3 regions of the Hahella aquimaris genome follow, and region 2 is predicted to be linked to each of the others. Evidence: predicted binding sites of a transcription regulator. Region 2 holds the regulator's gene; each other region holds the start of a gene.
What was found. The regulator FliA, encoded in region 2, starts transcription of late flagellar genes. The targets are predictions, from matches to a motif close to CTAAAGTTNNNNNNNNNNCNGCCGATA.
Positions count from the first base shown of each region.

Region 1 (10,739 bases), 160 kb from region 2:
CGGAGTGGTTTAACGACCAATTAACAGGCTTTATTCGCATCAGCGCCGCCAAAGCGGTGATAACGGCAGGTACAAGCGTAGATAGCGATTCAGATGTAGACTACTCTGACATAAAAATTGCTGCAGACGCGGCGGTTACTGCATTCCCAACCACCGCACAAAAGGCGGCTTTCAGCCCTATTTTCGACGCGCCATCAGCCTGTAGCAGCTACACAGGCGCCTCAGCGATAGGCTGCGCAGCTACCGCCTTAACCGCCAGCTTTTCTGCACTGTTACCCACTCCAAAAGCGCGCACAGTGTCAGTTAGTAGCGCCAACACACCAGTGAACCTAGTATCTGCGTTAACCAGTTCTTTTCTGGATAACTCCAATAGCGTCAATCCTTTGATTTCTCAAGGCACCATTACTACACCTTATTATCTGGGCATCCCGACTGACTCTAACGGCTCAGCTATTCAGTCAAGCACATGGGCCGCCAACAAAGCTCTGGCTGATGCATTAAATACCGCTTTTAGCACTGCAGGTTTATCATTGCCACAGGGTGATACCAGCAGCCGTGACGCAACCTCTTCTGTAGTGAACTATGTCTTCCCATTTCCACAGCAGACCGATGCAGACTCAACCACCACTGCAGTAGAGGCGCTGGACATTCCTTGGCTGGCAATATACCCAGATAACACCTCCGCCTGCCCCAAACCACTAAAAACCGTAATATTCCAACACGGCATCACCACAGATAGAAGCGCTGCGTTGTCCGTGGGAACGGCTCTAGCTGAAAAATGTTTCGCCACAATCGCGATTGATCAAGTCGTTCATGGCGTAGCTCCCGCTTCGACTGCGAAAAAGCTCGGCTTGGCGGCTACACTACTGGCGGCAGGTCAAGAAAGCGGACTACCAGCATCGCTAGCTCCAAATAACGAAAACAACCAAGCTGTCGTGGATAAGACACTCAACCTCGGCACTGTTATGGCGACATTAAAAGTTGACGCTGCTGCAGCCCAGACTACAATTAATACCGTTGTTGCTGGCGGCTCAAGTGGGAACACTGAGTTGGACAAAGCGATTCGCGCGTTAGCTTCCTTCGAAAACACGGTCGCCAACGCCGGCAGCACCATCCCTGGCATCGCCCACACGGATAACGAACGCCACTTCGATTACACTTCCAACGCCGCACAGCAAGCAGTAGCGATGAATTTTGATCCTGACAGCGCTTCTGGCTCATCCGGCAGTCTGTTTATCAATTTGACTGGGTTTATCAATAGCCGCGATAAAAACCGCCAAGGCGTCATTGACCTGTTAAACCTGAGACAAACCATCAGCTCGATTGATTTGGATGGTCCTAGCGGCGGCCTATATGCTGCTGGAGATCTGGATAACAACAACGTGTTCTTTATGGGCCACTCTTTGGGCACGCTCATCGGCACCCCGTTTGTCAGCGTCGCCAACAGTACGCCGATGGCCAACATAAAAGCTGCTGTGCTATTGACGCCCTCCTCAGGCATTGTACGCATGCTGGAGAACTCTCCATCATTCGCACCCACCATTATTGGCGGTTTATCCGCAGCCGGAATCGCCCAGGGAACCACCAGCTATGAAACCTTCTTGGGAGTGTTTCAGGCTGCACTGGACGCCGTGGACCCCATCAGCTTCGCTGACAACTTGAATACGTCGATCAACTACAGCGGCAATTACCAAACCTCCGCTGACGATACCGGCGTACTAATGATTGAACTGGCAGGTCGTCCTGACGTGAACGGCAACGCACAAATCGGCTATGTCAGCGATCAGACCAACGTAATAGAGACGGAAACCACCCAATTAACGACCAGTTTTGGGACGCCTTATCCAGACTTGTTATCCGGTGTGGATAAGCTGGCTGAGCAAATGGGGGCGACGAATACGCTTGACGCCGCTGCGCCTTCAGGCTCTCCCGACACATTAATCAGCCGTCTCAGCTATGGCTCTCACGCCATGTACGTACTGCCGATCGTCTCGTCGTCAGAAGCCTCCTCTTACCCGGATGTAGCCGCGGAAACCGCGCGCCGCCAAGCCTCATTTGCCGAAGGCGTAACGGAGTCCATTGCATTCTTCACGCTTGGCGGTGAGATATCATCTGCAGCCGTAGACACCACCGCAGCATTGGCAGGTGAAACTACCGGCCTGGAAACGGAAGCTGATTATCAAGCCAGAACCAACAAGCAACTGAACCTTAGCAACTAAGGCAAACAGCAAAGAAAGCGCCCTCCCTTCTGAGGGCGCTAGGCAGACATAAAAAAACCGCCATATTTGGCGGTTTTTATTTTGAGCCGAGCCCGGCGTTATTTCATGCTACGGCCTTTATCGGCAGCAATGCGCATACGCAGAGCATTCAGTTTGATAAAACCTTCCGCATCCCGCTGATTGTATACGCCGCCATCATCTTCAAAAGTGGCGATACGGTCATCGAACAAGCTATCTTCAGACTTACGTCCCGCTACGATAACGTTGCCCTTATACAGCTTAACCCGCACCACGCCATTGACATGGTGCTGCGATTCATCGATCAACTTCTGTAGAGCAAGACGCTCCGGCGACCACCAATAGCCGTTATAAATCAGCTCCGCATACTTGGGCATCAGGCTGTCTTTAAGGTGAGCCAGCTCTTTATCCAAAGTAATGGACTCAATCGCGCGGTGCGCACGCAGCATGATGGTTCCCCCTGGCGTTTCATAGCAGCCACGGGACTTCATTCCCACATAGCGATTCTCAACGATATCGAGACGTCCTACTCCGTTGGCGCCGCCAACCTTGTTTAACTTCTCAATGACTTCGTGCGGCGCCAGAGCTTCGCCGTCGATAGCGACGATATCGCCATTCTTATAGGTCAGTTCCAGATAGGTCGCCTGATCCGAGGCCGCCTCAGGAGATACGGACCAACGCCACATATCTTCTTCCGCTTCCGCCCAAGGATCTTCCAGAATGCCGCCCTCATACGAAATGTGCAGCAGGTTGGCGTCCATGGAATAAGGTGATTTGCCTTTCTTCTTTTCCACTGCAATATCGTGAGTATCGCAATAGGTCAACAACTTCTCTCTTGAGGTCAGATCCCACTCACGCCAAGGCGCTATCACTTTAATGCCAGGCTTCAGCGCATAGGCGCCCAGCTCAAAGCGCACTTGGTCGTTACCTTTTCCTGTGGCGCCATGAGAAATGGCGTCTGCGCCAGTCTCGTTGGCGATTTCCACTAGGCGCTTGGCGATCAAGGGACGCGCAATGGACGTGCCCAGTAGATATTCGCCCTCATAAATAGTGTTGGCGCGGAACATTGGAAAAACAAAGTCACGTGCGAATTCTTCGCGCAGGTCTTCAATGAAGATCTGTTTGACGCCGAGCTTCTCCGCTTTGGCGCGAGCCGGCTCAACCTCTTCGCCCTGACCGATATCAGCAGTAAAGGTCACCACTTCACAGTCATAGTTTTCTTGCAGCCACTTAACGATTACCGAGGTGTCCAACCCGCCCGAGTAGGCGAGTACGACTTTGTTGACCTTAGACATGACGATGCTCCCAGGAGATTACGAAAGGCGGTTATTCTAGGCCCTTCGTACAAAGTTTTCTATGGTTGAGCAAGGCGTATGCGCCTCTCCAGCCAAGGTGAGGCGCAGATTGAACGAGTTGATCGAAAAATAAAGCGGGTTACAACTCCTCTGTCGAAATATCCAGCAGATCGTCTTTAGGTGGCGGCTGTGTCCCTCTTTCCAATCTTACCGTTGCGCGACGGTTACGAGCCAACTCTTTAGGGCCGGCGTTTTTAACCACGGGATAACGTTCGCCATGATAGCGGGTGGTGATTTTCTCCGACTCTAAGCCCTTTTCCGTCAAATAGGCGGTCACAGCTTCCGCCCGATCTTTGGACAGTCGACGGTTGTATATCCTGCGCCCTGTGGAATCCGTGTGTCCGTCGACGAAAATCGCCGTCACAGAAGGATCGGCCTTCACGTACAAGACCACCTTGTCCAACTCTCTTTTATCCTGATCCGTCAGCACAGACTCATCCAGCTTGAAGAATACCGCTGTACGTTCAACCTGACGAAAGTTCACAGGCAACAACCCTGAAACGCAGGACAAATAATCTTCGTAGTAGCGGGAAAAGTTGATGGAAGAAACCTCCACTCTGACGGTATCGTCATTGAAACGCGCACGACGTGTAAAGGTCGGCATCATCCCTTCCAGCAGGCTATCCATCATTTGCTCCGCTTTAGGGTTATCCACGGTAATGGGGTGCGGCTTGTCCAACACCGCTACGTATCCCAGGTCTCTGACGCCAACGCCAGGACGCCAGCGCGGCGCCTCCAGCACCAGCGCCGCCTCGCCCTCACGCATGGGATTGCGTGAGGTGTCGAGATAGAATCTTAGTGATTCGCCCGCCTCCCGGTAGAACACCGCCCTACCGTACTGCGGAATGTTATGCGTCAACGCGCACTCGAATATGGAGGAAGATAAATACCACTGACTTTTTTCGATGCCTGCCGAAAAAGTCATGGCCTGAGTGGTAGCAGCCCCGCAAAGGGCCATCATGGAGGCGATTGTTAGTTTGCGCACAATAATCTCACTAACACTGTGATCACAACATACATTAACGATATTATCGGCCCGGCGCGGGAATTCTTTACCCTGAATCCTGTTCCGTTCTGGTATACTTGCGTGCAGTTTTGTAACCCTGCTTTTCTGCATTGCCCTGGTGGTTGATACTCTATGTCTGACTTAGTCATTACCCGGCCCGACGATTGGCACCTTCACCTGCGCGACGGCGACGCTCTTGCGACAACCGTATCCGCGACATCACGGCTGTTTTCCCGCGCCATCGTCATGCCCAATCTGGTTCCTCCGGTCACCCACACAGCGCAGGCGGAAGCCTACCGCAACCGAATTCTGAGTCATGTTCCCACCGGCGCTGCGTTCGATCCGCTGATGACGCTTTACCTGACCAACAATACGTCCCCTGAGGAGATTGTCGTCGCCAAGCAAAGCGGGATCATTTATGGCTGCAAGCTTTATCCCGCTGGCGCCACCACAAATTCGGACGCCGGCGTCACTGATGTCGCCAATATCTTTTCGGTACTGGAGAAAATGAGTGAAATTGGTCTGCCACTGCTGGTGCACGGAGAGGTCGTCCAGGCGGAAGTGGATATTTTTGACCGCGAAAAGCGTTTTCTCGATGAGACCCTCGCACCGTTGACCGAACGCTATCCGAACCTGAAGATCGTATTGGAGCACATCACCACCCGTGACGCAGTGGAGTTTGTCAGTCAGGCTGGAGCTAATGTCGCCGCCACCATTACCGCACATCATTTACTCTATAACCGCAACCATATGCTGGTAGGCGGTATTCGCCCGCATTTTTACTGTCTGCCTATTCTGAAGCGATCTGAGCATCAGCTTGCATTGCGCTACGCCGCCGCTTCCGGCAGCGATAAATTTTTCCTGGGCACGGATTCCGCCCCGCACCCCAAAGAAAAGAAAGAAGCGGCTTGCGGCTGCGCCGGCTGCTTCACTGCGCCCTCTGCGCTGGAGTTATATGCGGAAGCCTTCGATGAACTGGGCGCGTTGGATAAACTGGAAGGCTTCGCCAGTCTTCACGGCCCGAAGTTTTACGGCCTACCAGTCAATAACGGCAAAGTACGCTTGAGCAAACAGGAATGGACGATACCTACCAGCATGACGCTGGGCGACTCAACAATAGTTCCCTTTCGCGCTGGAGAGACCATTCGCTGGAAGGCTGAGCTGCTCTGACGCAGCTCCCCAAGCACGCAGTCGCGTAAAAACCTTTATTTCTCATAACAGTACAGCAGTGGCGGGAGTCGTTCGCCACCTCAACCAAAAGTAGATAACCAGTGTCTGAATCGCAAAACCGCCCCAAATCCCCTCTCGCCAGACGTTTCCGCGGCTTCCTGCCAGTTGTGGTGGATGTCGAGACGGCCGGCTTCAACTCCAAGACCGATGCGCTCCTGGAGGTCTCCGCCGTTATTATCAGCATGGAGGATGACGGGATGCTCTATCCTGAGCCGCCGGTCAGCTTCAATGTAGAGCCCTTCGCCGGCGCCAACATTGAGCAGGCTGCGCTGGAGTTTACCGGGATCGATCCATTCAATCCTTTGCGCGACGCAAAACCCGAAGCCGATGCGCTGAACGAGTTGTTCCGCCCTATTCGCAAATCCGTAAAGTCCAACGGTTGCAATCGCGCGATCCTGGTCGGCCACAACGCCACCTTTGATCACTCGTTCTTGTTCGCCGCCGCCGAGAGAGGGGATGTAAAACGCAATCCATTTCATCCGTTTTCCACATTCGACACAGCAACACTGGCGGCGCTGGCCTATGGACACACGGTATTGTCCAGAGCCTGTCAGTTAGCAGGCATTCCCTTCGATAACAAAGAAGCGCATTCCGCAGAATATGACGCAATGAAAACGGCCGAGCTATTCTGCTCAATCGTAAACCGCTGGAAAGAATTGGGCGGCTGGACCACCGATCAGCAAGACTACGCAGACTGATCTCCGGCTCTCCTTATTTCTACACCGAAGATCGATAAGCGCTGCTCACAGCGCCTATCTTATAGGGCTTCTCTTAGACGCAAAAAAGGCCGCAAAAGCGGCCTTTTTTACTCACTTGCCCCGTCCTGAATAGAGTTGACGCCTATTTCAGGACTAGACGACTCGACAGCGATTACAGCTTGTCGGAGTTTTGAGACAGGTAGTTGGCCACGCCTTCTGGAGAAGCCTGCATACCTTTGTCGCCCTTCTTCCAGCCAGCAGGACATACTTCGCCGTGCTCTTCGTGGAATTGCAGCGCGTCAACCAGACGAATCAGCTCGTCTACGTTACGGCCCAGCGGCAGATCATTAACGATTTGCGAACGCACAACGCCGTCTTTGTCGATCAGGAATGCGCCACGGAACGCAACGCCGCCGGCAGACTCAACGTCAAACGCTTTACAGATTTCGTGGTTCAGGTCAGCCGCCAGAGTGTACTTGACGGGACCAATGCCGCCTTTATCCACAGGCGTGTTACGCCATGCGTTGTGAGTGAAGTGAGAGTCGATGGAAACGCCGATTACTTCTACGCCGCGCTCTTTGAATTGCTCTACACGGTGATCCAGTGCAATCAACTCGGAAGGACATACGAAGGTGAAGTCCAGAGGGTAGAAGAAAATCAGAGCATATTTGCCTTTGATTGCTTCAGACAGCTTGTATTCGTCTACGATCTGACCGTCAGCCAGAACAGCAGGAACGGTAAAGTCGGGAGCAGGTTTTCCTACTAGAACGCCCATCGTTGTTTCTCCTAAATTACATTTTCTGATTTGATGCAAGCACCAAAATACGCTTGTTATTTCAACAAATTATTGCAGCGATACGTTGCTGCGTTCAGAGAGTGGAAGACACCACACAAAAGTGGCGTAATCATACCTTTTCCACTGAACCAAGCCTATTGTCGCGCCATTTAATTTATTAATGGCGAGCATAGGTCCGCCCTATAAAATCGCGGGGCCCTGCGTAACAGGAATAATGCCAAAAAACTTTCAGGTTACGCAGCCTGAGCCAGCAAGTGTAGGTGTTTTGCAGTCAATTTTCTAATGCGCAACGGCTTGATTTGCTCAGACTATAAGGATACTGATTAAGAAAGGCGAGGCCCCGGCGCCAAGGCCGGGACCTGTTTTCCGATAGGGATGGAAGTTACCAGTGAATTCCCCGCATGATCGCAGCAAAAGCGACCTGCTCGGTGGAAACCTTGGGCTTCTCGCCATCTTTACCGCCAGTGGCGGCGCTGGAGTCCGGGAACATCTTGAAGCCGGTGTTCATGATGATTTCACTGAACTTCGGCGCCATAGAGTGCAGCACTTGCGCGAACACGCCCAGGCGCGTAGCGATGCGTTTGGGCCGGTGAATAATCGCCTCCGCAATCAGATCCGCCGCTTCTTCGGGAGTCAGCGTTGGCACCGAGTCGTAAATCTTGGTGGGGCTGATCATTGGCGTCCGCACTAATGGCATATTGATCGTGGTGAAGGTGACGTTCTTATCGGAGAATTCCGCCGCCGCACAGCGTGAAAACGCATCCAGCGCCGCCTTGGAGGCCACATAGGCGGAAAAGCGAGGAGCGTTGGTCAATACGCCGATAGAGGAAATATTCACAATATGCCCTCGTCTCCGCTCCAGCATGCTCGGCGCAAATCCCATAATCAATCGCAACGAACCGAAGTAGTTGAGTTGCATGGTGCGCTCAAAATCATGGAAACGGTCAAACGCGTGTTGAATGGAGCGACGAATAGAGCGGCCAGCGTTATTCACCAACACGTCGACATGCCCCAGATCCTTGAGGACATCGGCGACAAAGCGATCGCAGTCTTCCAGATCAGAGAGGTCGACGGAGTATTCATAAATTTCGCCGCCCAATGCCTCCAGCTCTTTTTTCACTTCCTGCAGTTTTTCCAGGGTGCGCGCGGCGATAACCACTTTGGCGCCCGCTTCCGCCAATTTGCGCGCGGCGCTCAAACCGATGCCTGAGGTAGCGCCGGTGATGACGCAAACACGCCCTTCCACCGCCCCCCGCAAAGTACGGTCCTTATAGAGATCCGGGTCCAGATGACGCTCCCAATAGTCCCAAATCGCCGGCGCATAATCCTGCAAGCGGGGAACGGCGATCTCGGTCCCTTTAAGCAGACGCTCAGTCTCGCGGTTGTCAAAGCGGGTTGGGTAGTTGATAAAGCTCATCACCTCATCTGGAATCCCAAGGTCGTTGAGCACGGCGGTTTTCATACGCTGCACTGGAGGCAGTCGTGCGATACCCTGGCGAATCATCGGCGGAATAAAGCCAAACATGCGCGCATCGATACGCATGGCCATCTTCGGAGCGTGGCCCGCTTCCGCGAAGATATTCAGAATTTCACCCACTTTATAGGGATCTGGGTCCGTCAGGTGGAAGCACTTGCCGTCTTCTCCCTCCGTATGCGCAATGTGATCCATCGCGCCTACAACGAAATCCACCGGCACAATGTTAATGCGTCCGCCTTCCAGGCCGACGGTGGGCATCCACTGCGGCAATGCGCTACGCAGTTTCTGAATCAGCTTGAAGAAGTAATAAGGGCCGTCAATTTTATCGATCTCACCGGTTTTGGAGTGACCGACGACCATGCCCGGACGATAGACGCGCCATGGCGTCTGACATTCTTCCCGCACCACTTTTTCGGATTCATGCTTGGTGCGCAAATAGGGGTTATCCAGTTTCTCCGCTTCTTCGAACATGTCTTCGCGGAAGATGCCGCGATACAGACCCGCCGCCGCGATGGAGCTGACATGATGGAAACAGGCGGCTTTGAGGCTATCGGCCAACTTAACCGCATTCCGCGTACCTTCGATATTCGCCTGCTCCTGACTTTCCGCAGAAGCCTGCATGTCGTAGATGGCCGCCAAATGGAAGAAATGATCCACTTTGCCCTGCAGCATCGTAGCGTCTTTTTCACTGACGCCAAGCATCGGTTGCGCCAAATCGCCGACAACGCCGACTACCTGCTCATCCGACGCATTCCAGCGCTCACGCAACTCATCCAGCTTGGGGAGTGACGCCTCCCGCACCAATAAATATACGGTTCCGCCGCGTTTTAATAATTTGGGAACCAGGAAACGACCGATAAATCCGGTGCCTCCTGTCACGAAGTAGTTCATATCCACTCCATTCCGGTTGATGTTTTTTAACTTTATTAATGAACCCAGCTCCACCGATTCAGTGCAAAGCTTTCCTGTTTTCCAGTTGTATAGCCTGATAAGTATGGCAAAGGTTTTTATTGTCGAATGCCTAGGCTATAAACCTTTACGAGTGTACTTATTTTTATTCCGCAACTCATTGTTTGTGTTAGAGCAATGGCTCGAAATATGGATTAGATCAAAATAACTACAAATCAATAAAGGCATCACTACCGGAAAACACCCTTTAGATTCGCCCTAACCCGCATTGTAAGCGGGATAACGGGGATTGCGGAGCGTATAAACAACGGAGGCGAAATCAACGGATTTCATGCAAGAAGATCACAAGGGATTAGTCAAATTGACTGAGTGCGAGGCTCCGGCCGCCGCAGCGGCCGGTTCCATCCGGGCGTCAGTACATGTGCTGACCGCCATTGATAGACAGGTTGGAGCCGGTGATATAACCCGCCTCTTTCGCTGTCAAAAAGGATACCGCTCTGGCGATTTCTTCCGGTTCGGCGAAACGCCCCACCGGAATCTGCGCCTTGATCTTTTCTCTGACTTCTTCCGCCACAGCCATCACCATTGCAGTGGCGACGTAGCCGGGTGAGATGGTGTTCACCGTCACGCCCTTGCGCGCCACTTCCTGCGCCAGCGCTTTGGTGAAGCCATGAATGCCTGCTTTGGCGGCGGAGTAGTTCACCTGACCGAACTGCCCTTTCTGGCCATTGATGGAGGAAATATTGACGATACGGCCGTACTGCCTTTCCAGCATATCGTCGAGAAACTGCTTGGTGACATTGAAGACGCTGCTGAGGTTGGTGTCGATGACATCCTTCCACTGCTCCATCTGCATTTTCTTCATTACTGCGTCGCGGGTGATGCCGGCGTTATTCACCAACACATCGACCACCCCGTACTTCTCACGAATATCCGCGGCGGCCGCGGCGCAACTTTCGAAACTGGAGACATCCATGAGTTCGATAGCGATATCAAACCCACGCTCCCTTTGCTCAGCCCGCCAGGCTTCC
Region 1 is NZ_CP132203.1:570,220-580,958, reverse strand. It holds gene O5O45_RS02820 (Ig-like domain-containing protein) at 1-2,219, shown strand, start outside; gene O5O45_RS02815 (argininosuccinate synthase) at 2,318-3,532, opposite strand; gene O5O45_RS02810 (flagellar protein MotY) at 3,672-4,577, opposite strand; gene pyrC (dihydroorotase) at 4,731-5,768, shown strand; gene rnt (ribonuclease T) at 5,870-6,526, shown strand; gene O5O45_RS02795 (peroxiredoxin) at 6,699-7,301, opposite strand; gene O5O45_RS02790 (SDR family oxidoreductase) at 7,705-9,690, opposite strand; gene phbB (acetoacetyl-CoA reductase) at 10,121-10,739, opposite strand, start outside.
Region 1: O5O45_RS02810 (flagellar protein MotY) is a predicted target of FliA. The motif match lies at 4,622-4,648, and genes of this name have one in related genera.

Region 2 (10,739 bases):
ATGGTTTAAAGGCGGAAAATGAAGAACTGATTCACCAGCGTGGAGTCTGTGCGTTGCTGGGACCGACCGGCTCCGGCAAAACCACCACCCTCGCCAAACTGGCGGCGCGTTTCGTGGTTCACTACGGCGCCGAAAAACTGGCGCTGATCACTACCGACCGTTTCCGGGTGGCCAGTCAGCAGCAATTGCAGTCCTTTGGGCGCTTGCTGAACGTGCCAGTGTATGTGGTGGATGAGGAGAACAGTCTGGACGATCTGCTTGACCGGCTCGCCAACAAACGCCTGGTGCTGGTGGATACTGCTGGATTGACGCCTCAGGATCCAAATTGGGAGCGTCAGCAGAAAGACTTGAAAGTGGCTCGTCACCGCATCAGAAATTATCTTGTATTGTCGGCAGTTAACCAACCGCAGGTCATGAAATCCACCTATCATTACTATAAGATGTTGGGGCTTTCCGGCTGTATCATGACCAAACTGGATGAAGCGTTCAGTCTGGGTGAAGTGTTGAGCATGGCCATCCTGAACCGGCTTCCGGTCGCCTATGTCACCGACGGACAGAAAATACCCGATGACATTCATCCGGCGAAAGCGCATGCGCTGGTGGCGCGCGCGGACGCATTGTGGCGGCGGACCCGGCGAGAGGCCGAACAAACTAATAATACCAGTCGCTTCGCTGCGGAACTGGTAGTCTAAACTATTGAGTGCGGGGCCAACGCCGCGCCGTCTAATAACAGGAGATATCTACCGGTATGAGTAAAGTACATCCGGTTCAAGTTATTGCAGTCACCGGAGGAAAGGGGGGTGTCGGCAAGAGCAATGTTTCCATAAATCTGTCCCTCGCGTTAGCGGATTTGGGACGTCGCGTGGTGCTGCTGGATGCGGACCTCGGACTGGCGAATATTGATGTGTTGCTCGGCGTCACCGCCTCGCGCAATATCGGGGATGTGCTGGCGGGGGATTGCACCCTGCGGGAAGTCATGATCGAAGGCCCGGGCGGAATAAAGATCGTCCCGGCCTCATCCGGCACCCAGCATCTTACTCATCTGTCTCCTCTTGAACACGCGGGCTTGATTAACGCCTTTAGCGACATCAGCGACGATCTGGACGTACTGGTCATCGACACGGCGGCGGGGATCTCCGAACAAGTGCTCTCCTTCGTGCGCGCGGCGCAGGAAGCCCTGGTGGTGGTGTGCGACGAGCCTACCTCCATTACCGACGCCTATGCCGTCATCAAGCTGCTCAACAAGAACCACGATATGTACCGCTTCCGGGTGCTCGCCAACATGGTTCGCTCCGAGCAGGAAGGGCGGCATTTGTTCGGTAAATTATCCAAGGTCACCGAACGCTTTTTGGAAGTTGCGCTACAATATGTAGGAAGCATTCCATTTGACGAAGCCGTACGCAAAGCGGTGCAACGGCAGCGTCCTGTGTACGAAGCCTACCCGCGCGCCAAAGCGTCGCTGGCGTTCCGCCAACTGGCGCAGAAGGTGGACAACTGGCCGTTGCCGACGGCGCCGAGAGGCAATCTGGAATTCTTTGTGGAGCGTCTGGTGCACAGTTAGGCGCGCGCCGGACGGAATGCGAGGGCTCGCCCGGCGGCTATATACCGGGTGCTTGCAATGAGGCGTGACGTTTGCGCCGGACATATCCTCAAACACCCATGAGAACGTTTTTGTTGAAATCATCCGGTTTATTGCAGACCTTGCGCGCAAATTCATGTCATTGGCGAATACTTATATGATGTATAGCGAGACGCGGGCGGAGCGCGCCGACACTCTGGTCAGGCAATACGCGCCTCTGGTCAAGCGCATCGCGCATCACCTGATCGCCCGTCTGCCCGCCAGCGTGCAGGTGGAGGACTTGATTCAGGCGGGCATGATCGGATTGCTGGAAGCCGCGCAGAAATACGACGCCGGCAAGGGCGCCAAATTCGAAACCTATGCGGGCATCCGCATTCGCGGCGCTATGGTGGACGAAATTCGTAAGGGCGATTGGGTGCCGCGTTCCGTGCATCGTAACGCCCGTAATATCGCGGAAGCGATACACACTATTGAAGCCCGCACCGGTCGTGACGCGTCGGATGCGGAAGTGGCGGCAGAGCTGGGCATACCCCTGGAGCAATACCACGCCAGCCTGCGCGACGCCAGTTCGGGGAAGCTGTTCAGCCTGGAAGAGCTGGGCTTTCACGGGGAGGGCGGCTCTGACGACGAAACGTTAACCACCGACAATCCCCTCAGCGACATCGAACAAAACGCCTTTCTGGAAAAATTGAGCGCCGCGATAGACGGTTTGCCGGAACGGGAGAAGCTGGTGCTGTCTCTCTACTATGACGAAGAACTCAACCTCAAGGAAATAGGCCAGGTGCTCTCAGTCAGCGAGTCCCGGGTCAGTCAGATTCATTCCCAGGCGACCTTGCGACTGCGATCCCGTCTCTCAGACTGGAAAAACAGCTAAATCAAGCTATTGCCTGCGCAGGTTAATGTTTTTTCGAAATCAGCATCCTGCGGTCATGTTTTCTAAAACAACTTGTATCAAAAAACTGGATAGTACGGCGCGACCAGCTAGACTTACTCAGTAGAGTAATGAAATCAAAGGGTTTCCAGCGTCGCCATTGTGGAGGTTACATTGGACAAGAACATGAAAATCCTCGTTGTAGATGACTTTTCAACAATGAGGCGGATTATTAAAAACCTGCTTCGGGATTTGGGCTTCACCAATACTGATGAAGCAGATGACGGGTCCACCGCGCTGCCGATGTTAAAAACCGGGAAGTTTGATTTTCTGGTCACTGACTGGAATATGCCCGGAATGACGGGAATTGAATTACTCCAGGCTGTTCGCGCCGATGAGAGTCTGAAAAACCTGCCGGTGCTCATGGTGACGGCGGAAGCCAAACGGGACCAGATTGTCGCCGCGGCGCAGGCGGGTGTTAACGGGTATGTGGTGAAGCCGTTTACTGCGGCCGTGCTGAAGGAAAAGATAGAAAAAATCTTCGAGCGGATCGACTCATAATAAAACCGCAGGAATTACTATGACCAATGAACAGCAGCCACCATCCTCCTCCCAAGAGGACATCGAGGCGCGCTTGAGCGAGCAGGCGGCGAGCTTGATGGAGCACGTCAGCAAGGGGGACTTTGGCGAAGCGTTGCGGGTAATTTCCGACCTTAATGACACTCGGGACCGTACGCTGTACCACGAAGTGGGCAAGTTGACCCGTTCGTTGCACGAAGCCATACGCAATTTCAATATCGACATGGGCAATGTGAAGATGAATCAGCAGGAGGAAATGTCGAAGATCGCCGACGCCTCCGATCGTCTCTCCTATGTGGTCGATATGACCAACAAAGCCGCCAACAAAACCATGGATATGGTGGAAGCGAGTATGCCCGTGGCGGTGGAAATGAAGCAGGAGGCCCATGAGCTGAAGGAAGCATGGGGTCGACTGCGGCGGCGGGAAATGGATCCTTCGGAATTCCGCGAGCTGTACAAGCGTATTGATAAGTTTTTGGTGGATCTGGCCGCCAACAGCGACAAAGTGTACACCAATCTGTCGGAAATACTGTTGGCCCAGGACTTTCAGGACCTTACCGGACAGGTCATCAATAAGGTCACCGGTCTGGTCAAGGAAGTGGAAGTGAATCTGGTCAAGCTGGTCGCCATGGCTGGCAAAGTTGACCGCATAACAGGCATTCAGCATGAGGTGAAGGCCGAAGAAGAGTCTATTACAAAAGGGCACGGCCCGCAGATCCAGACCGAAGGACGCTCAGATGTCGTCGCCAGCCAGGACGACGTGGACGACCTTCTTTCCAGCCTTGGTTTCTGAGGAGCACATGAATGGGGTTTGAAGCGGACGAAGAAATCCTGCAGGACTTTCTAGTCGAAGCGGGAGAAATTCTTGAACAGCTCTCAGAGCAGTTGGTGGAACTGGAGCAGAACCCGGACGACCGCGATCTGCTGAACGCCATTTTCCGTGGGTTCCACACCGTTAAAGGCGGCGCCGGTTTCCTTCAGTTGGACGCCCTGGTGGAATGCTGCCATGTGGCGGAAAACGTCTTCGACCTGTTGCGCAACGGTCAGCTCAGTGTCGACTCTGAATTGATGGATGTCGTGCTGCAGACGCTGGACGCCGTCAACGAAATGTTTTCCCAGGTGAAAATGAGGGAAGAGTTGACCCCCGCCGCACCCGAACTCATGGCCGCCCTGGAGCGACTGGCCAGCGGCGAATCCGCCTCCGTGGCGGAAGAGGCTGACGAGCCTGCCGAAGAACCCGTTGAAGAGCACGAAGAAGAAGCCCCTGAGGAAGTCGAAGAACCCGTGGCGTCGGCGGAAGGCGATATTACCGACGACGAATTCGAGAACCTGCTCAACGCCCTGGATGATGAAGACGGCGGCGAGAAAGCGGAGGCGTCTGAGTCGAAAGACGAAGGCGATGAAATCACCGAAGACGAGTTCGAGAAGCTGCTGGATCAACTGCATGGTCCCGGCAAGTTCAGCGGCGTCAAGGAAAGCAAACCCGCCAAGACCGCCCCTGAACCCGCTCCGGTTCCGCAAGAAGAAGCCGCTGAAGCTGTGTCCGTCGGCGATAGTGATGAAATCACTGATGATGAATTTGAAGCCTTGCTGGACGAGTTGCACGGCAAAGGCAAGTTTGACGGCGCTGTATCCGACGGGGCTGAGCAGAAGAAAGCCCCTGCCGCGGAGAAGAAAGGCAAGCCTGCGGCGAAAGCCGAGCCTGAAAAGCCTGCAAAGAAAGTAGAGAAAAAAGAGGAAGCCGCCTCTGGCGACTCCGAACTGATTACCGACGACGAATTCGAAAAACTGCTGGATGAGCTACATGGCTCCGGCAAGGGACCGAGTCCTACTGCGGGCGCCAAGCCTGCCGCCGCAAAACCGGCGGAAAAGGCGGCTGCGAAAAAAGAGCCCGCCAAAAAGGAGCCAGTCAAGAAAGAGCCGCCGAAAGTCGTCAAGCCTGCGCCAGCCCGCGCGGAGCCGGACGAGGAGCGACGTCAGCCTGCGGCGAGCGCCGCTGCTGCGAAAGACGCTCAGGCCAGCATCGCCACGGAAACCACGGTGCGGGTGGACACCAAGCGTCTCGACGACATCATGAACATGGTCGGCGAACTGGTGCTGGTGCGTAACCGTCTCAAACGTTTAGGCGAAGAGTTCGCCGATGAGAACATGAGTAAAGCCGTGTCCAATCTGGACGTGGTCACCAGCGACTTGCAGTCTGCGGTCATGCAGACGCGGATGCAGCCCATCAAGAAAGTATTTGGCCGTTTCCCCCGCGTGGTGAGGGACTTGGCCCGCAATCTGCGCAAAGAAGTCAATCTGGTGTTGCGTGGGGAAGACACAGACCTAGATAAAAACCTGGTCGAAGCGCTGTCCGACCCACTGGTCCACTTGGTGCGGAACGCGGTCGACCACGGTATTGAGTCCCCTGAGGCGCGCGAGCAAAAAGGCAAGCCGCGGGTCGGGCGTGTGGTGCTGGCGGCGGAGCAGGAAGGCGATCATATTCTGTTGTCCATTGAAGACGACGGCGCTGGCATGGATCCGGTAGTGCTGCGTCAAAAAGCGGTGGAAAAAGGCATTTACGACGTGGACGCCGCCGAGCGTCTCACCGACAACGAAGCTTATAACCTCATATTCGCGCCGGGGTTCTCCACCAAAACGGAGATATCCGATGTGTCCGGGCGCGGTGTCGGGATGGACGTGGTCAAAACCAAGATCACCCAGTTGAACGGCACCATCCATATCGAGTCGGAATTGGGGCGCGGTTCTCGTATCGTGATCAAAGTGCCGTTGACCCTCGCCATCATGCCGACCTTGATGGTGATGCTGGGGGATCAGGCATTCGCTTTCCCATTGGTGAGCGTGGTGGAAATATTCCACCTTGACCTGACCCAGACCAATATTGTCGATGGGCAGGAGTGTATCGTGGTGCGCGAGAATGTGTTTCCGCTGTTCCACATCAAACGCTGGCTGGTGAAGGGCGCGCAATTTGAGCCCACCGAAGAGAACGGTCATGTGGTGATTGTTTCCGTCGGCACCAAGCGCGTGGGCTTTGTGGTCGATCAACTGGTCGGTCAGGAAGAAGTGGTCATCAAACCCTTGGGTAAAATGCTGCACGGCACGCCGGGAATGGCCGGCGCCACCATCACGGGTGACGGGCGCATTGCGCTGATACTGGACATACCCAGCATGCTTGGACGCTACGCCAAGTCCAGCAAAGTATACGGTCGGCCGACGTTCAGGAAGAGTCAGTTGGTGACGGACTCGGATGAAACGGAGCCCGCGGCTTCCGCAGGCTGAGCGCCTGTCATAAGGCGCAGCGGCGGAGTGATTTCCAAAAACGGGAGACCGATGAATGGCCTTAAAGGTCCTGGTAGTAGATGATTCGGGATTTTTCAGACGTCGCCTTTGCGAGATCCTGAACTCCATAAGCGATGTCGATGTCGTCGGCACGGCCAGCAATGGCCGCGAAGGCGTGGAGATGGCGCTAAAACTGAAACCCGACGTCATCACCATGGACTATGAGATGCCGGTCATGGACGGCATTACCGCGGTCAAGGAAATCATGCGGGTTCAGCCCACGCCGGTGTTGATGTTTTCTTCTCTTACCTACGAAGGCGCCCGAGTGACCTTTGACGCTCTGGAAGCGGGCGCGGTGGATTTTCTGCCGAAGAGCTTCGAGGCGATGTCCGGCGACGCCTCCAAGATCAAGCGCCTGCTGCACGATCGTATTAAAGAAGTTTCACGCGCCAAATATCGTATGTCCGGGGCCTCCGCTCCGGCGTCGGAACTGGCCAAACCCGCGCCCCCGACGCCTGTACGCGAGCCGTCCAAGCCCGCCGCGCCCACGCCGCGCGCTGCAGAGGCGCGCGCCAAGGCGCCGCCAGCCAAACCGGAGCCGAAGGTAGAGCCAAAACCGGAAGTGAAGGCGGCGAAATCCCGGCGCACGCCGCGTCAGGACTATAAAGTGGTGCTGATTGGCACTTCCACCGGCGGTCCAGTGGCGCTGCAAAAAATTCTCACCCGCTTACCAGGCGCGTTCCCTGCGCCACTGGTGCTGGTGCAGCATATGCCGGCCTCCTTTACGCCGGCGTTTGCCGAACGTCTGAATCGTCTGTCGCAACTGTCCGTCAAACAGGCGGAGAACGGTGAGATTCTCAAGCCTGGATGGGCCTACATTGCGCCCGGCGGTAAACAGACGCTGATTGAGCGCGTTGGCGCCCAGGCGCGGGTCAAGATTCTCGACGGCGACGAGCGACTCCACTACAAACCCTGCGTGGACGTTACTTTTGGCTCCTGCGCCAAGATGTTTCCCGGCAAAGTATTGGGCGTCATCCTGACCGGTATGGGGGCGGATGGCCGCGAAGGCTGCCGCATGCTGAAAGAGAGTGGTTCTGTGGTCTGGTCCCAGGATGAGGCGACCAGTGTGATTTATGGTATGCCGATGGCGGTGGCCACCGCCGGTCTGTCGGATGAAGTTTTAGCCTTGGATGAATTTGCGCCGCGGTTGATTGACGGTGTCGGATAATGGACTTACTCAGCATCGTGGGCGTCCTGATCGCCCTGGTGGCGATCATCGGCGGCAACATGATCGAAGGCGGCGATGTTTCCTCCTTACTGAATCTGCCCGCAGCCCTCATTGTCGTGGGTGGCACATTCGGCGCTATCGTGCTGCAACATTCCGGCAAAGTGTTGAAGCGCTCCTTCAAGCAGTTCATCTGGGTCTTCCTCCCTCCCTATATCAGTTTTGAAGACGGCATTCAGAAAGTGATTTCCTGGAGTATGGTGGCTCGTAAGGAAGGCTTGCTGGGGTTGGAGTCCGTGGCGGAAAAAGAACGCGATCCCTTTTCCCGCAAAGGGCTGCAACTGCTGGTGGACGGCGCGGAGCCGGAATCCATCCGCAACATTATGGAGCTGGAGCTTAACAGTCGCGAGCTGCGGGAGCTGGACGCCAGTAAAGTATATGAAGCCATGGGCGGTTACGCGCCCACCTTGGGGATTCTGGGCGCTGTACTTGGGTTGATTCAGGTTATGAGCCATTTGGAGGATCCCTCCATGCTGGGTCCTGGCATCGCTACGGCGTTTGTCGCCACTATCTACGGGGTCGCGCTGGCTAACCTGTTCTACTTTCCCATCGCCAATAAACTGAAAGGCATTGTTCACGAGCAATCGCTGTTGCGGGAAATGATGATTGAGGGCATCGTCGGCATTGCTGAAGGGGAGAATCCCAAAGCGATAGAATTGAAGCTGAAAGGGTTTCTGCAATGACGCCAGTTACTACCCCTCCATGCCGATAAGCGGGAGTCGCCAGCCATGAGAAAGCGCCGCCGCAACCGAGAAGAATCCCATAACCACGAACGCTGGCTGGTGTCCTATGCGGACTTCATTACGTTGCTGTTCGCATTTTTCGTGGTGATGTACTCAGTTTCCTCCGTCAACGAAGGCAAATACAAAGTCCTGTCTGAAACGCTGGAAGGGGTTTTCAACGCCACGCAGCGCAGTGTCAATCCCATTCAGGTTGGACAACAGACCGCGGCGCCTCCACAAAGCGATTCGCCTGCGATACAACCTTTCGACAGTCCGGAAAGCCAGCCTGGCGAGACGACGGAAGAGCAGGCCGGAGAGCGCTTGCAGGAAATCGCCAATCGCTTTAACTACCGGTTAAAAGGGTTGATTGGGCAAGGCATGGTGTCGATTAACGAAAACGACAACTGGATCGAGTTGTCCTTGCGCAACAATTTACTGTTCAACAGTGGCGACGCCGTGCCGGTGGACGCTGCGTTCAATCTGATCGACGGCATCGCCGGTATTCTCAAGGACTATCCCAACGCCATCTTGGTGGAAGGCTTCACCGACAACGTGCCCATTCGTAGCTCGGTGTATCCCTCCAACTGGGAACTGTCCTCCGCGCGTTCAGCGGCGGTAGCGCGCTTGTTGATTATCGGCGGCGTTGATCCCCGGCGTTTGGCGGCGGTGGGATACGGCGAATATCAGCCGGTCGCCCGTAACGATACGTCGGAGGGGCGGCAAAGAAACCGTCGGGTGGTTTTGTTGGTGGCCAAGGACGCTAAAGTTCGTCTCACCATGCGGCGCTGACCGGGTCAGGCCTGACGCGCCACTTTCCCGCCAATTGACTATTTATCCTGCTGAAACAGGCCATGAGATCCTAGCATTGGCATATATCATGCAATCTCTCCATGGCGAAACAAGGAAAGGCGGATTGCGGCGCAGGCTTGCCGTCATTCCACATCGGGATTGTCATTAATACCCGTCACTGTGAGCTTCTATACTGTCATTAGGAACTCTGTTGCGACGTGGCGAAAGCGCGTAGCGGAAACACGGTGACGAGTTGTCGTCATCTGTCTGAACATCAACGCGGGGAGTATCAACCGTGCGAATCTGGACCGTCGCGAATCAAAAAGGAGGCGTGGGTAAAACCACCACCGCCGTCGCCCTCGGCGGGATTCTGGCGCAACAAGGCAAGCGGGTGCTGTTGCTGGACTTGGATCCGCACGGCTCGCTGACGTCTTATTTCAAATATGATCCGGACAGTATCCGCGGCAGCGTATACGACTTATTCATGCATGAGGGCAAAGTGCCGGCGGATCTACCGCGCACCCTGATCCGCGACACCAGCCATCCCAATCTTAAACTGCTGCCGGCGTCCACGGCGCAGGCCACACTGGAGCGGAAAATGGTGGGCGTGGAAGGCATGGGGTTGATCATTTCCAAGTCCCTGGCGCATCTGTGGGACGATTTCGATTACGCTTTTCTGGATAACACGCCGGTGCTCGGCGTACTGCTCATCAATGCGCTGGCGGCCTGCCAGCATATTCTGATACCGGTGCAGACTGAATTTCTGGCGTTAAAGGGTCTGGAGCGCATGCTGCATACCCTTGGCATGGTAATGAAGAGCCAAAAGAATCCGCTTTCCTATACCGTCATACCCACGATGTTCGACCGTCGTACTCATGCGTCAGTGCAGACCTTTCGCACTCTGCGGCATCAGTATGGCGACGTGGTATGGCGCTATGCGATTCCAGTGGACACCAAATTCCGCGACGCCAGCCGGGCGGGCGTGATTCCTTCCGTGTATGACGCCGCCACCCATGGTGTGCGCGGCTACGAAAAACTGTTGCATGACCTGTTGGAAGCCAACGTGGGGTTCAATCCGCCGTCTCAAGCCCAGGCGGGCGGAGCGGCGTAACGTAAGGGCGGCGGAGGTCGCCGCAGGCATTAAAGGATATTTGTTTAGTAATGGCAGATAAGCAGTTCGCCGATCCTGATAACTACGATAAGGCAGTCCTCGATTATATTGACGACCTGCTGCGCGCGCCTGCGCCGGAGACGGACGATGAGCCTTCTGGCGCTGATTCTTCGGCGCAGCAGGACAAGTCCGGCGCCGCACCAGCGTCTGCAAAAGAGGCTGACGTCACAGAGGCCTCAAGTCTGGCGGGTGAACGTGAGCAAGCCTCGTCCACAGCGAATGACCCACCGCAGACTCTGTCACAACCTATCAAACCGCATCCAACGAAACCGCAACCGGAGACGCCTGCGAACGAACGCGCCATAGCCGCGCCGCGTCACAAAGCGGTTCCGCCAGGGAAGGAGGTGGACATGAATTCGGCGGAGAAAGAAAGCGCATCGACGCACTCTGCGGCGGAAGCGTTACTGGAGCAGGGTCGCATGACGCTTGCGCGCCAACGTATGCTCGCCCGGCAGGCTGAGCAG
Region 2 is NZ_CP132203.1:409,010-419,748, forward strand. It holds gene flhF (flagellar biosynthesis protein FlhF) at 1-692, shown strand, start outside; gene O5O45_RS02055 (MinD/ParA family protein) at 749-1,561, shown strand; gene O5O45_RS02060 (RNA polymerase sigma factor FliA) at 1,740-2,453, shown strand; gene cheY (chemotaxis response regulator CheY) at 2,637-3,011, shown strand; gene O5O45_RS02070 (protein phosphatase CheZ) at 3,031-3,822, shown strand; gene O5O45_RS02075 (chemotaxis protein CheA) at 3,834-6,308, shown strand; gene O5O45_RS02080 (protein-glutamate methylesterase/protein-glutamine glutaminase) at 6,364-7,536, shown strand; gene O5O45_RS02085 (flagellar motor protein) at 7,536-8,276, shown strand; gene motD (flagellar motor protein MotD) at 8,322-9,104, shown strand; gene O5O45_RS02095 (ParA family protein) at 9,400-10,215, shown strand; gene O5O45_RS02100 (chemotaxis protein CheW) at 10,266-10,739, shown strand, end outside.

Region 3 (10,739 bases), 340 kb from region 2:
CGGTTGTGGTGTCAAGCCCGATGGCGCTGCCGTCGCGGGATATGAGCGTAAAGGTGCCCGTATAGGTGATTGCTGCGGAGGCGGTGGTGTCGGACGGTGGTAAACCGAAAGCGGTGGAGTTGAGGGCGGTGCTTTGGATGACAATGTTACGGCCATCCTCCGCTGTCAGTCTGATGCCGACCGTCGGGTTACCGTCAAAGGTGGCGGTAACGCCAGTTTGTCCGGATTTTTCATTGATCGCCGCTGCGACGTTCTCGAGGTTGACCTGTGATGACAGGTTAGAGGAGATGGTCACAGCGATCGCCACGCCGTTTATCGTCACGGACGCTGACTGGGTAGTGGCGATAAAGGTGGTGGAGCCGCTGACGTAGGTGCCGTTAATCACGGCTTCTACGCCGGTGGACTCGGTCAGTTTATTGATGGCCGCCACTTTGGCGATGGCGCTCTGGTCCTGGTTGGCGCTGGAGAACGCGTCGTCAACACCGGTGGAGGCGCCGATGGCGATGCCGTTGATCACCAGGTCGCCTGCGGCGAGGGCGGCGGATTCTGGTTCCGAGGATATGCCGTCGGTTTCCGCTGCTCCCAGTTTGTCCACGGTAGCGCCCTCAATACCGAAGGTGACCGACTCTCCTTCGTTAGCGCCGATTTGGAAGGTCACGTCTGTGAAGGTGCCGTCCAACAATTTGGTGCCGTTGAAGTTGGTTTGCTCCGATACCCGCTTGATCTCTTGAAGCAGCTGGTTGACCTCTTCATTAAGCGCTTTGCGATCCAGCCCGCTGTTAGTGGCGTTGGCGGATTGCAGCGCCAGGTCGCGAATACGCAGGAGGTTTTCGCTCATCGCGCCAAGCGCGCCTTCCGCTGTTTGCGACAGCGACACGGCGTCGCCGGCGTTGCGGATAGCGACGCTTAATCCTCGTACCTGAGAGGTAAAGCGGGTGGATATCGCCAAACCGGCTGCGTCGTCCCGCGCGCTGTTGATACGAAGACCCGATGACAGGCGCGCCAGAGCGGTCTGGTTGGCTGACTGCGAATTGTTGAGATTTCGCTGCGCGTTAATCGAGGCGATGTTGGTATTAATTATCTGAGGCATAACTTCCCCCTATTGCGTCTATACCAGCCGGGCCGTTTCCTTCGTAAGAGCCGCTCGGATGCGTAGCAACCGGCTACCTGACTTTGCCTGCCCCTGTATGCGAATAAAAATTGCGCAGACAGGGACGTTTCCACTGCCTATGCAAAAGCATTGCCAGAACTATTGCGAAATTTTATGTGTTTGATTTTTAATCACAAAAAAATGCGAATAAGTTTTCAAAGAAGAAGGGGCCGAGGATTTTGGCAGGAGTTTGCCAAGCAGCGGTCAAAAAGTTGCCGCTTGCCGCCAAGGGAAAAATAGAGGAGTCCACGGGGCGCTTCCTTATATAGATGGCATGGCCTTGCAAAGAAAGGCGGCGCAACCTGATGCGTCCCGTTTGCAAGCGGCTGTGGATATGGCGGCATGATAATTGCCGAGTCTAAGGTCTAAAGGAGTTAAAAGTGGCGAAAACAGGAGTAATGGCCAGATCACTGCTACGCTAACTTTGTCTGTTCACTAAAAATTTTTCGAGTGACGGAAAATTGCCGTCCCAATTTTCTCGTTCGGAAAAACTAAAAAAGAGATAGAAGCAATGACCGATCAAGCGGAAATACTTAAGCCTTTCATCGAGCGCAGGGAAAAGAATTTAGCCTACTTCAAAGATCACTTTCCCGGCATTTATAAGCACTTCCTGAACTATCAGATGAAAAAAGCCAAGCTGAATATCATCCCTGACGCAGGCGAAGTGGATATTCACGATGAAGGTCGTTCCGTTTACGATGGTAAAGCCAAGGCCTATGCGTTAAACGAAATTAAAGAGTTCACCAAGGCTTATAGTGAAGGCGGCAAGGTGGTTTCCATTGACCCGCCGTTTCCCGGCGATTACTGCTTCCCAAGGTTTTTCTTCAAAGCCGCCGACGCCATTATTCGGAAGTCTCCCATTAATAAGTCGAACTTCAATCACTTTTGGCTGGGCGACTCCTATCCCTGTATTGTCTTCCTCGGGTGCGGCGTGGGTTATCACATTGAGGCCTTCCTGGAACAGCACAAGGTCAACTACGCCGTGGTTTTTGAACCTAATCTGGACCATTTCGCCGCGAGTCTGTACGCCGTCGACTGGGCGGAGATCTGCAGCAAGTATGACGGCGCGGAAGGGCGCACCATTCACTTTCTGCTGGGCGGGCAGGAAGACGAATACTCACAGTGGGCGCTGCTGTGGAATAACCTGGTTACGACGCCGCCGGCGTTTCCTCTCGCGACGCTGTTTTATAACCATCGCGGCTTGAAGTCTCACGATAATTTATCTGAGAAAGTGTGCGACGACCTGTATGTGTTCCTGGTTTCCTGGGGCAATTACGATGATGAGGTCAATCAGCTCAATCAGGCGGCGCACAATATATATAGCGGCGTTGAACTATTGCCGCCGCCTGTCAACGACATTACTGATGTGCCGGTGTGCATTGTCGGGGCGGGCCCCTCCCTCGACTTGCGCATTGATCAGTTACGGGAGATGCAGCAGCGCGGCGCGTTGATCATTTCATGCGGTTCGTCCATTACGGCGCTGCATCCCATGGGAATCAAGCCGGATATTCATGTCGAGCTGGAGTCTGACTATCAGTATGTGGTGGGGCAGTTGGAGCGACTTAAAGATCCTGATTATTTGAATTCAATAAAGGTCATCGCGCCTATTCATATCAGTCCGATCGTTTACCAATTGTTTGGCGAACGGCGCGCCTACATCAAAGAAGAGTGTGGGCTGGCGACCATGTTTTCCGAGCATGGGCAGATCATCCGCGGGGGAACGCCCACTTGCACCAACCTCGGGTTAGCGTGGGCGCTACATTATGGATTCAAGAATATCTTATTGTTTGGAATGGACTTTGGCTTCACAGACAGACGCCATCACCATGCGCAAAGCTCGATCTATTACGACGACGACGCCCATGAAGCGTTCAAGCGCAGCGTGGATTACGACGGTCAGCATGTGTTTAAGGTGGAGGGCGTTGACGGCGGCTCCGTATTGACGTCACCGCAATATTTCGCCGCCAAACGCAAAGCGGAAAACAGCCTGCGTGACTTCCCGGAGCGAGGCAAAGTCTACAACTTCTCTCATGGGGCCAAGATTGAAGGCGCTGAGTGGGTGGCGCCCGGACCATTACCGATTTCCCTGACGGCGCTCAACGAGAGCAGCGACAAGAAGCAGAAGGTGGTGGATTACCTCTACGCGTCGCAGCACGAAAAAATACCGGTAGACGTGCTTGAGAAGAAGCGAGACCGCTTAAATGTCTTATTCGGACAGTTCAGCGACGATGTTTCCACATTTTTGCAGGCGCCCATTACCACCAAGGATGAAATGAACAGAGTCTGTAACCGCATTAACACTTACATGGAAGATCAGGTGCAAGTTAAAGCTAAAGAATTTTATTTCCTGTTGCGGGGCTCTATCAGGCATTTTCTTTATATCGGCTTTGCGCATGCGCTGGCCATTCAGAATGATACGGAGAGGCTGACTTTCATGGAGGAGTGGAGACAGACTATGCTGCGCTTTCTCCTTGATGTACATAAACATTTTCTTCAGGTTATGTATAAAAAATTCGACCTCGCCACAGATCCCTGGGTGTGCCGTTCGATTAATGATCCAGACGACTTCGCGTGAGTGCGACATTATGGGTTTAAGGCTTACATTTCATTACAAAGAGCAGGCAAAAATTAACTAAAGAATCTTCTCCTGAAGCCGTTACTAAGGACAACGGGTTAGCGCAGTTCGACCGGCCCAGCTGTGTAGAAGCGAGAACCTCTTAACCGAGTGAGAAGGGTTACAGGAGAAGCAAATATGCCTCAAATAATTAATACCAACATTGCGTCGTTGAATGCGCAGCGTAACCTGAACGCTTCACAGCGGTCAGGGGATACGGCGCTGCAGCGGCTTTCCTCGGGTCTCCGCATCAACAGCGCAAAAGATGACGCGGCAGGTCTGGCGATTTCAACACGTTTCGACGCTCAGATTCGCGGCACCAACGTCGCGGTTCGTAACGCGGGAGACGCGATCTCATTGGCGCAGACCGCTGAAGGCGCATTGAGTTCAATGAAAGACAGCTTACAGCGTATTCGTGAGCTGTCACTGCAATCTGCGAACGACACTAACTCAACTATCGACCGTGAAGCCTTGCAGGAAGAGGTTGGCCAGCTGATCAGCGAGATTGAAAACATCGCTGCAACTACCAACTTCAACGGTAAGAAACTGCTTGACGGCTCTTTCCAGAATTCCGTATTCCAGACTGGCGCCAATTTGGGGAACACCATTAGCGTGTCCATCTCCAAGCTGGACACCAGCACTTTGGGAACAGCGGACACCAGCGGTATTTCCAGCAGAACGACTACGACCGCTCTGGTTGTAGGCAGCACCGGCAATGAAATGGTTGCAGGGGACATCGTCATTAACGGTATCTCCGTGGGCGCCTCTGTGGGTACTGACGACACGGCTTCCACCAGTCATGCAGCTTCCAGCGCCATCGCCAAAGCGGCGGCGATTAATGATGTATCCGATCAGACTGGCGTCACCGCGACTGTCGATGCAAACTATGTCGCTGGCACCACGACCGCTGACGCGACTGCGGCGAACGTGTCCTTGAACCTGAACGGCGTCAGCATCAGCCTGAGTAAAGGCACCACCTTGACTGTCGAGCAGAACCTGCAAGCGACAGCAGACGCCATTAATGAAAAATCCGGCGCCACTGGCGTGCGTGCGGTCTTCGATGGCGACACTGCCAAAGGTATCTCTCTGGTGGCAGACGACGGTCGTAACATCGTATTGACCGAAACTACGAGCAACACCTTGGCCACCTTTGGTCTGGCCGCCGCAAGCTCCTTGGGTAACGCCTATGTCGGCACCTACTCGCTTTCAAGCGACGATGGCAGCGACATCGCTCTGACCACTACAACTGGAAACATTGATAACGCCGGTTTTGAAGTGGGCACTTTCAGCGGAAATAATGCAGGTATTGTGAGCGATAATGGCACCACTACTGCTTTGGTGACTGGTGACATCGTCATCAACAACGTGGGTATCGGGCCCAGCTTGAGCACTGACGACACGGCTTCTACTGCGAATGCGGACGGTAGCGCCATCGCGAAAGCGGCTGCGATCAACCGTTCGTCTGATCAGACTGGCGTTACCGCGCTAGCTAATGAGAACCGTGTTAACTCAGGCAACCTGACGACCACAACAGAGTCCGCTACGATCACAGTCAACGGCGTCTCCATCACTGCGAGCTTCAGCACCACTGACGACGTTGCTGTGAAGCAGGCGGCGATCATTGACGCGATCAACCAGAAATCCGGCCAGACTGGCGTTACTGCGGAAGTACTGGACTCTGACTCCTTTACTCTGGTGGCTGCGGACGGTCGTAACATCGACATCAGTGGCGCCACAGCGATGGCCAGCATCACCACCACGACCTTTGTCAGCTCTGTGACGCTGTTGTCTGGCGGTCAAATAGATGTTGAATCTAACACCAACTCTGCCGGCCTGGCGAAAGCGGGTCTGCGAATCGGTACATTCGGCGGCGCTGAGAGCGGCTCCCTGCTGCAAGATGTAGACATCTCAACGGTAGCTGGCGCTGAAGCGGCTCTGAAAGCAGTGGATAACGCATTGCAGACCGTAACGTCCAAGCAAGCGGAACTGGGCGCGATCCAGAACCGTTTCCAGAACACGATTGCGAACTTGGAAGTGAACAACGAGAACCTGAACTCCGCCAACAGCCGGATCAGGGACGCAGACTTCGCCTCTGAGACCGCCGCGTTGTCAAGGGCGCAGGTACTGCAGCAAGCCGGTATCTCGATATTGGCGCAGGCTAATGCAAGACCCCAGCAAGTCTTGTCGCTCCTGCAGTAACGGAGTGAACTAACGTGAAATACCGGCCGGATGTTCTCTTCCGGCCGGTTTAAGCGTTAAGACATGCTAAGAGGTGAGATATGAATGACGTTAAGACTACTGAACTGAGTATGGCGGCAGTCACGAAACCCGTGATCCTGCCGTCTGCTCAGTCTGCGACGTCGTCACCTCCGATTGAACCTAAGGTTAAGTCCGGGGTAGCCACGTCTACGCCTGATACGCAGGCTGCGAAGCAGAGTTCTGCAGCCAAGCCCACCGACGACATTGCCAACAAGCAGCAACAACAGTTGGAGAAGGAGCAAAGCCAGGAGCTGAGGGAAGCGGTGACCAAATTGAATGAATACGTTCAATCTGTCCAGCGCGACCTGCAGTTCGAACTGGATGAGGATTCGGGAAGAACGGTCATTACTGTTTTGGACAGAACCACAAAAGAAGTAGTGAGACAGATTCCTGATGACTTGGCCCTTAAGCTGGCGCGCAACTTGCAGCAGGATGAACCAGTTAATCTGTTCTCCGCCAAGGCATGAGGCTTGGCGGAGAACAGATAGGGTTCGGCAGGGATTTACGATCCGTAACAAAAAAAGGGGCAAAGTTTTGCCCCTTTTTGCCGATAAATAGAGATATGATCGTACACACAATCCGCGAGGTTGGCTTCACATGGCAAGCGTTTCTTCAATAGGCATCGGCTCGGGAGTATTGACCAGCGATTTGATCGAGCAGCTGGCCAGTGCTGAGCGTGAGCCGACGGAAAAAAGGCTGGATCTCAAAGAAGATGAAGTGACGGCCAAACTCAGCGATCTGAGTCGTCTGAAAAGCGCAATCACCGACCTGCGTTTGTCCGCCCGAACATTGAGTACGCCGGAGTCGATGTCCAGCAACACGGCGACCTCCAGCGGCTCTTCTATTGGCGTCACCGCCAATACCTCCGCGAAAACTGGCTCATATGCGCTTACCGTCAGCAATCTGGCTGTCGCGCAGTCATTGAGCTCCGGCACTTTCGCTGATAAAGACACCACAACTGTAGGAACTGGAACACTGTCGTTCACTGTCGGCGGCGTTACCAAAAACCTAACTGTAAATAGCAGCAACAACACGTTGCAGGGGTTGTCCGACGCCATTAACGATATGGGGCTGGATGTTAATTCCTCCGTTATCTATAACGGCACTTCCTATCAGCTTGTGTTATCCGCTTCAAAAACCGGTGTGGCGAACGCTATTTCCATTTCGGCGACGGATAACGACGGCAACAGTACAGATGGTTCCGGGATTTCCCAGTTTATTTATAACGCCACTAACCAGAATTTAACTCAGGACGTCGCAGCGGAAGACGCCGCCTTTACTTTGAACGGTGTTGCCATCACCCGTTCATTGAACACCGTCGATGACGTGGTGGACGGCCTGACTCTTACTTTAAATGCTGAAACCGCAAGCGCAGTCAACGTTACCGTTAGCAAAGACCTGAATGCTGTGACCGAAAGGGTCCAGGATTTAGTGGATAAATATAATGCTTTGCAGGAAATCATTAATGAAGTCACTGCTTTTGACAGTGATACTGGAGAGAAAGGCACTTTGCTGGGCAGTTCCACTGTGCGCACTATCTCCACCCAGTTGCGCTCTACATTGAGTTCAATTGTTCCCGGGCTGGAAAGCGCTAACGTCCGTAGCTTGTCTGAATTGGGAATTACGACCAACTCAGAATCGGGACAGCTGGAGTTCAACAGCCTTACGTTCCAAAACAAGCTGCAAAGCTATCCGAATGACGTAGCGGCTTTGTTCGCCGACCAGGGGCGTACGACGGATGCCCAGGTCAAGTATGTCAGCGCCGGGATAAATACCAAGATTGGCTCGTACGCCGTCGATATCACTCAGGTGGCGACACAGGGCGCTTTCACCGGCAATGTGGCGCTGGGCGGCTCAACAGTCATTGATGCGGATAACGACACCTTCAAGATCAAAGTCAACGGGGTGGAGTCGAACACCATTACGCTGACAGCCGGGACTTATACTGACAGCGAGTTACTTGCGGAAATTCAGACTCAACTGGATGCGGATACGAATATCGCCGGATCTGGCCTGACCGTCTCACTGGACGGCAGTAATCAGCTGGTATTTACCTCTGGAACATACGGCGCTTCATCCAAGGTTGAGATCACTGCTATCGACACCAATACGGCGGCGCAGCTGGGTTTGACTATCGCCACTGGCGTAGATGGCTTGGATGTCGCTGGCACAATCAATGGTAAGGCCGCCACTGGCAATGGCCAGTACCTGACCTCCTCGGAAGGCGATTCCAAAGGACTCAAACTGCAAATTACCGGCGGCGCCACTGGCGCGCGCGGCACAGCGACTTATATTGAAGGGGTGGGAGACCAGATGGTCGACCTGGTGAACAACTACCTGTCCGCCGAAGGTTTGATTACGGTCGCCATCAATGGCTTTAATTCACAGCTGGAAAAAATCTCTGAAGACCGGACGGAGTTGAACGATCGCATTACCGCCCTGACGGATCGGTTGGCGCGTCAGTTCACCGCCGCAGATTTGATTATTTCCCAGCTCAAGAACACGGAAAGCTTTTTATCCACACAGCTGGAAGCGCTGCTGGCCAGCAGCACTGGAAGTAAGAGTTAAGCGGCGGGCCTGATCCAGGCGCTTAAGATCACAGACGAGTAATTATGAGGTTGCTATTACAATGAACGCGTTACATCAGTATCAGAGCGTGAATCGTCAGACCAGCATCGTCGATGCGGATGGGCATAAGTTGATCCAGCTGTTGTTCGATGGGGCGCTGGAGCGCATTACCATGGCGAAAGGGCAGATTCTGGCCAATAACTTTGAAGGCAAAAACCGGCTGATTGGCAAGGCGGTTGAAATCGTCGGCGGTTTGCGCGAGTTTCTGGACAAAGAAAAAGGCGGCGATATTGCACAACGTCTGGACGCCTTATACGAATATATGGAACGCCGTTTGTTTGAAGCCAATCTGCGCAATGACGCAGCGATTCTGGACGAAGTGGCGAACTTGCTGAAGCAAGTCAAAAACGGCTGGGACGGCATTCGTCAGGAAGCGTTGGAAAAAGGACTCGTCTAACTTGGCCTGAACAGGCCGCTTTCTCGCAACCTTATGGAAACTCCGTCCGCTGTCGGCGGGCGGAGCTTCTAAACAAGGTTAAGCCGTCCCCTTATTCGGCGTTTCAATTCCCCATCAAGCCTTCCATGTGCGCCTCCACGCTGGCGGATAAGGCGTTCAGGTTATAACCCCCTTCCAGAATAGATACGATGCGCCCGCTGCTGTATACCCGCGCCACATCCATCAACAAGCGCGTGACCCAGCGGTAGTCTCTTTCTTCCAGCTCCAGATGCGCCAGGGGATCATGCTTGTGGGCGTCGAATCCTGCTGATATGAGTATGAGTTGCGGACGATGATCCTGCAGACGTGCGAGCCAGTCCCGTTCAACGCAGCGCCGGAATTGCAGGCCGCGAGTGTGGGCGTCCAGCGGCGTGTTGATGATATTGGGGCGGTCCACCGCATGGTGACTGAAAGGGTATAGCGGATACTCAAAACTGGAGCAGAACAGGACTCGCGGGTCATCTTGAAAGATATCTACTGTGCCGTTGCCCTGATGTACGTCGAAGTCCACGATGGCGATGCGCTCCAGACCATGAAAGTCCATGGCGTGGCGGGCGGCGATGGCGATATTGTTAAAAAAACAAAAACCCATGGATTGGCTGCGCTCCGCATGATGGCCTGGCGGGCGCACGGCGCAAAACGCGGTATTCGCCTGGCCGCTGAGCACCATGTCCGCCGCTTCCACTGCGGAGCCCGCCGCCAGGTAAGCTGCGCGCATGCTGTGGCGCATTAAGGCGGTGTCCGGGTCGACCATGATGCGGCCTTTGTCCGGATTCAGATTCTCCAGTTGTTCAACGTAGCGAGAGGGATGCACCCGAATGATTTTGTCGCGGTCGGTTTCCTGCGGCTCGACCAGATCCACTTCCTGCAGTATGCCAGCGTGCTCAAGCCGGTCCATAATCGCCTGTAATCGCATGGGGCTTTCGGGATGCCCTTCGCCCATGTCGTGCAATGTACAGTCTTTATGATAGAAAAGGGCGGTTTTCATCTTTGTTTTCCTTTTAGAGGCTTTTAGTCTACTGCAAAGCGATAACGGCTTGAAACCGGAGATGGGGCGAATGTTATAGTCCGCGTCCGCGATGGTTTCGCGCCCATTCCTTAACGCCAAGTCAGTCAAAGCGGGGGATATTGATATCTGTCAAAGTGGCCGGTATTGGTCTATGTATCTTAGGTATCGGCGGCGGTTCCGCAGTCGCCGGATCCAGAGCCTGTCAACGCAAATGGAGAAAACAGATTGGGAACCCGACATTTAGAAGCGCTGTTCAACCCTAAGTCCATCGCGGTGATCGGCGCGTCCGAACGCTCTAATAACCTGGGTGGCATGGTGTTGCGCAATCTGATGTCCACGGACTATTCAGGGCGTTTGGTGGTGGTGAATGACAAGGGCTATCACGACGTGCATGGCGTCCCCTGTGTGAAACGACCCCAGCAAATGCCGTTTCGGCCGGATCTGGCGATTATTTGTACGCCTCCAGAGAGCGTGCCGCGCATTGTTCGGGTGCTGGGCTCCGTCAAGGTAAAAACAGCGATGATCCTTACCGGCGGCCTGTCGCGCACTCACAGCCGCAGCGGCCGACCGTTGATGTACTCCGTCCAGGAAATTGCGTCTGAGTACGGCATACGTATTCTGGGGCCGGAAACCATCGGTATGC
Region 3 is NZ_CP132203.1:749,512-760,250, forward strand. It holds gene O5O45_RS03630 (flagellin N-terminal helical domain-containing protein) at 1-1,090, opposite strand, end outside; gene O5O45_RS03635 (motility associated factor glycosyltransferase family protein) at 1,662-3,725, shown strand; gene O5O45_RS03640 (flagellin N-terminal helical domain-containing protein) at 3,903-5,963, shown strand; gene O5O45_RS03645 (flagellar protein FlaG) at 6,044-6,490, shown strand; gene fliD (flagellar filament capping protein FliD) at 6,621-8,591, shown strand; gene fliS (flagellar export chaperone FliS) at 8,653-9,048, shown strand; gene O5O45_RS03660 (histone deacetylase family protein) at 9,152-10,075, opposite strand; gene O5O45_RS03665 (bifunctional acetate--CoA ligase family protein/GNAT family N-acetyltransferase) at 10,322-10,739, shown strand, end outside.
Region 3: O5O45_RS03640 (flagellin N-terminal helical domain-containing protein) is a predicted target of FliA. The motif match lies at 3,783-3,809, and genes of this name have one in related genera.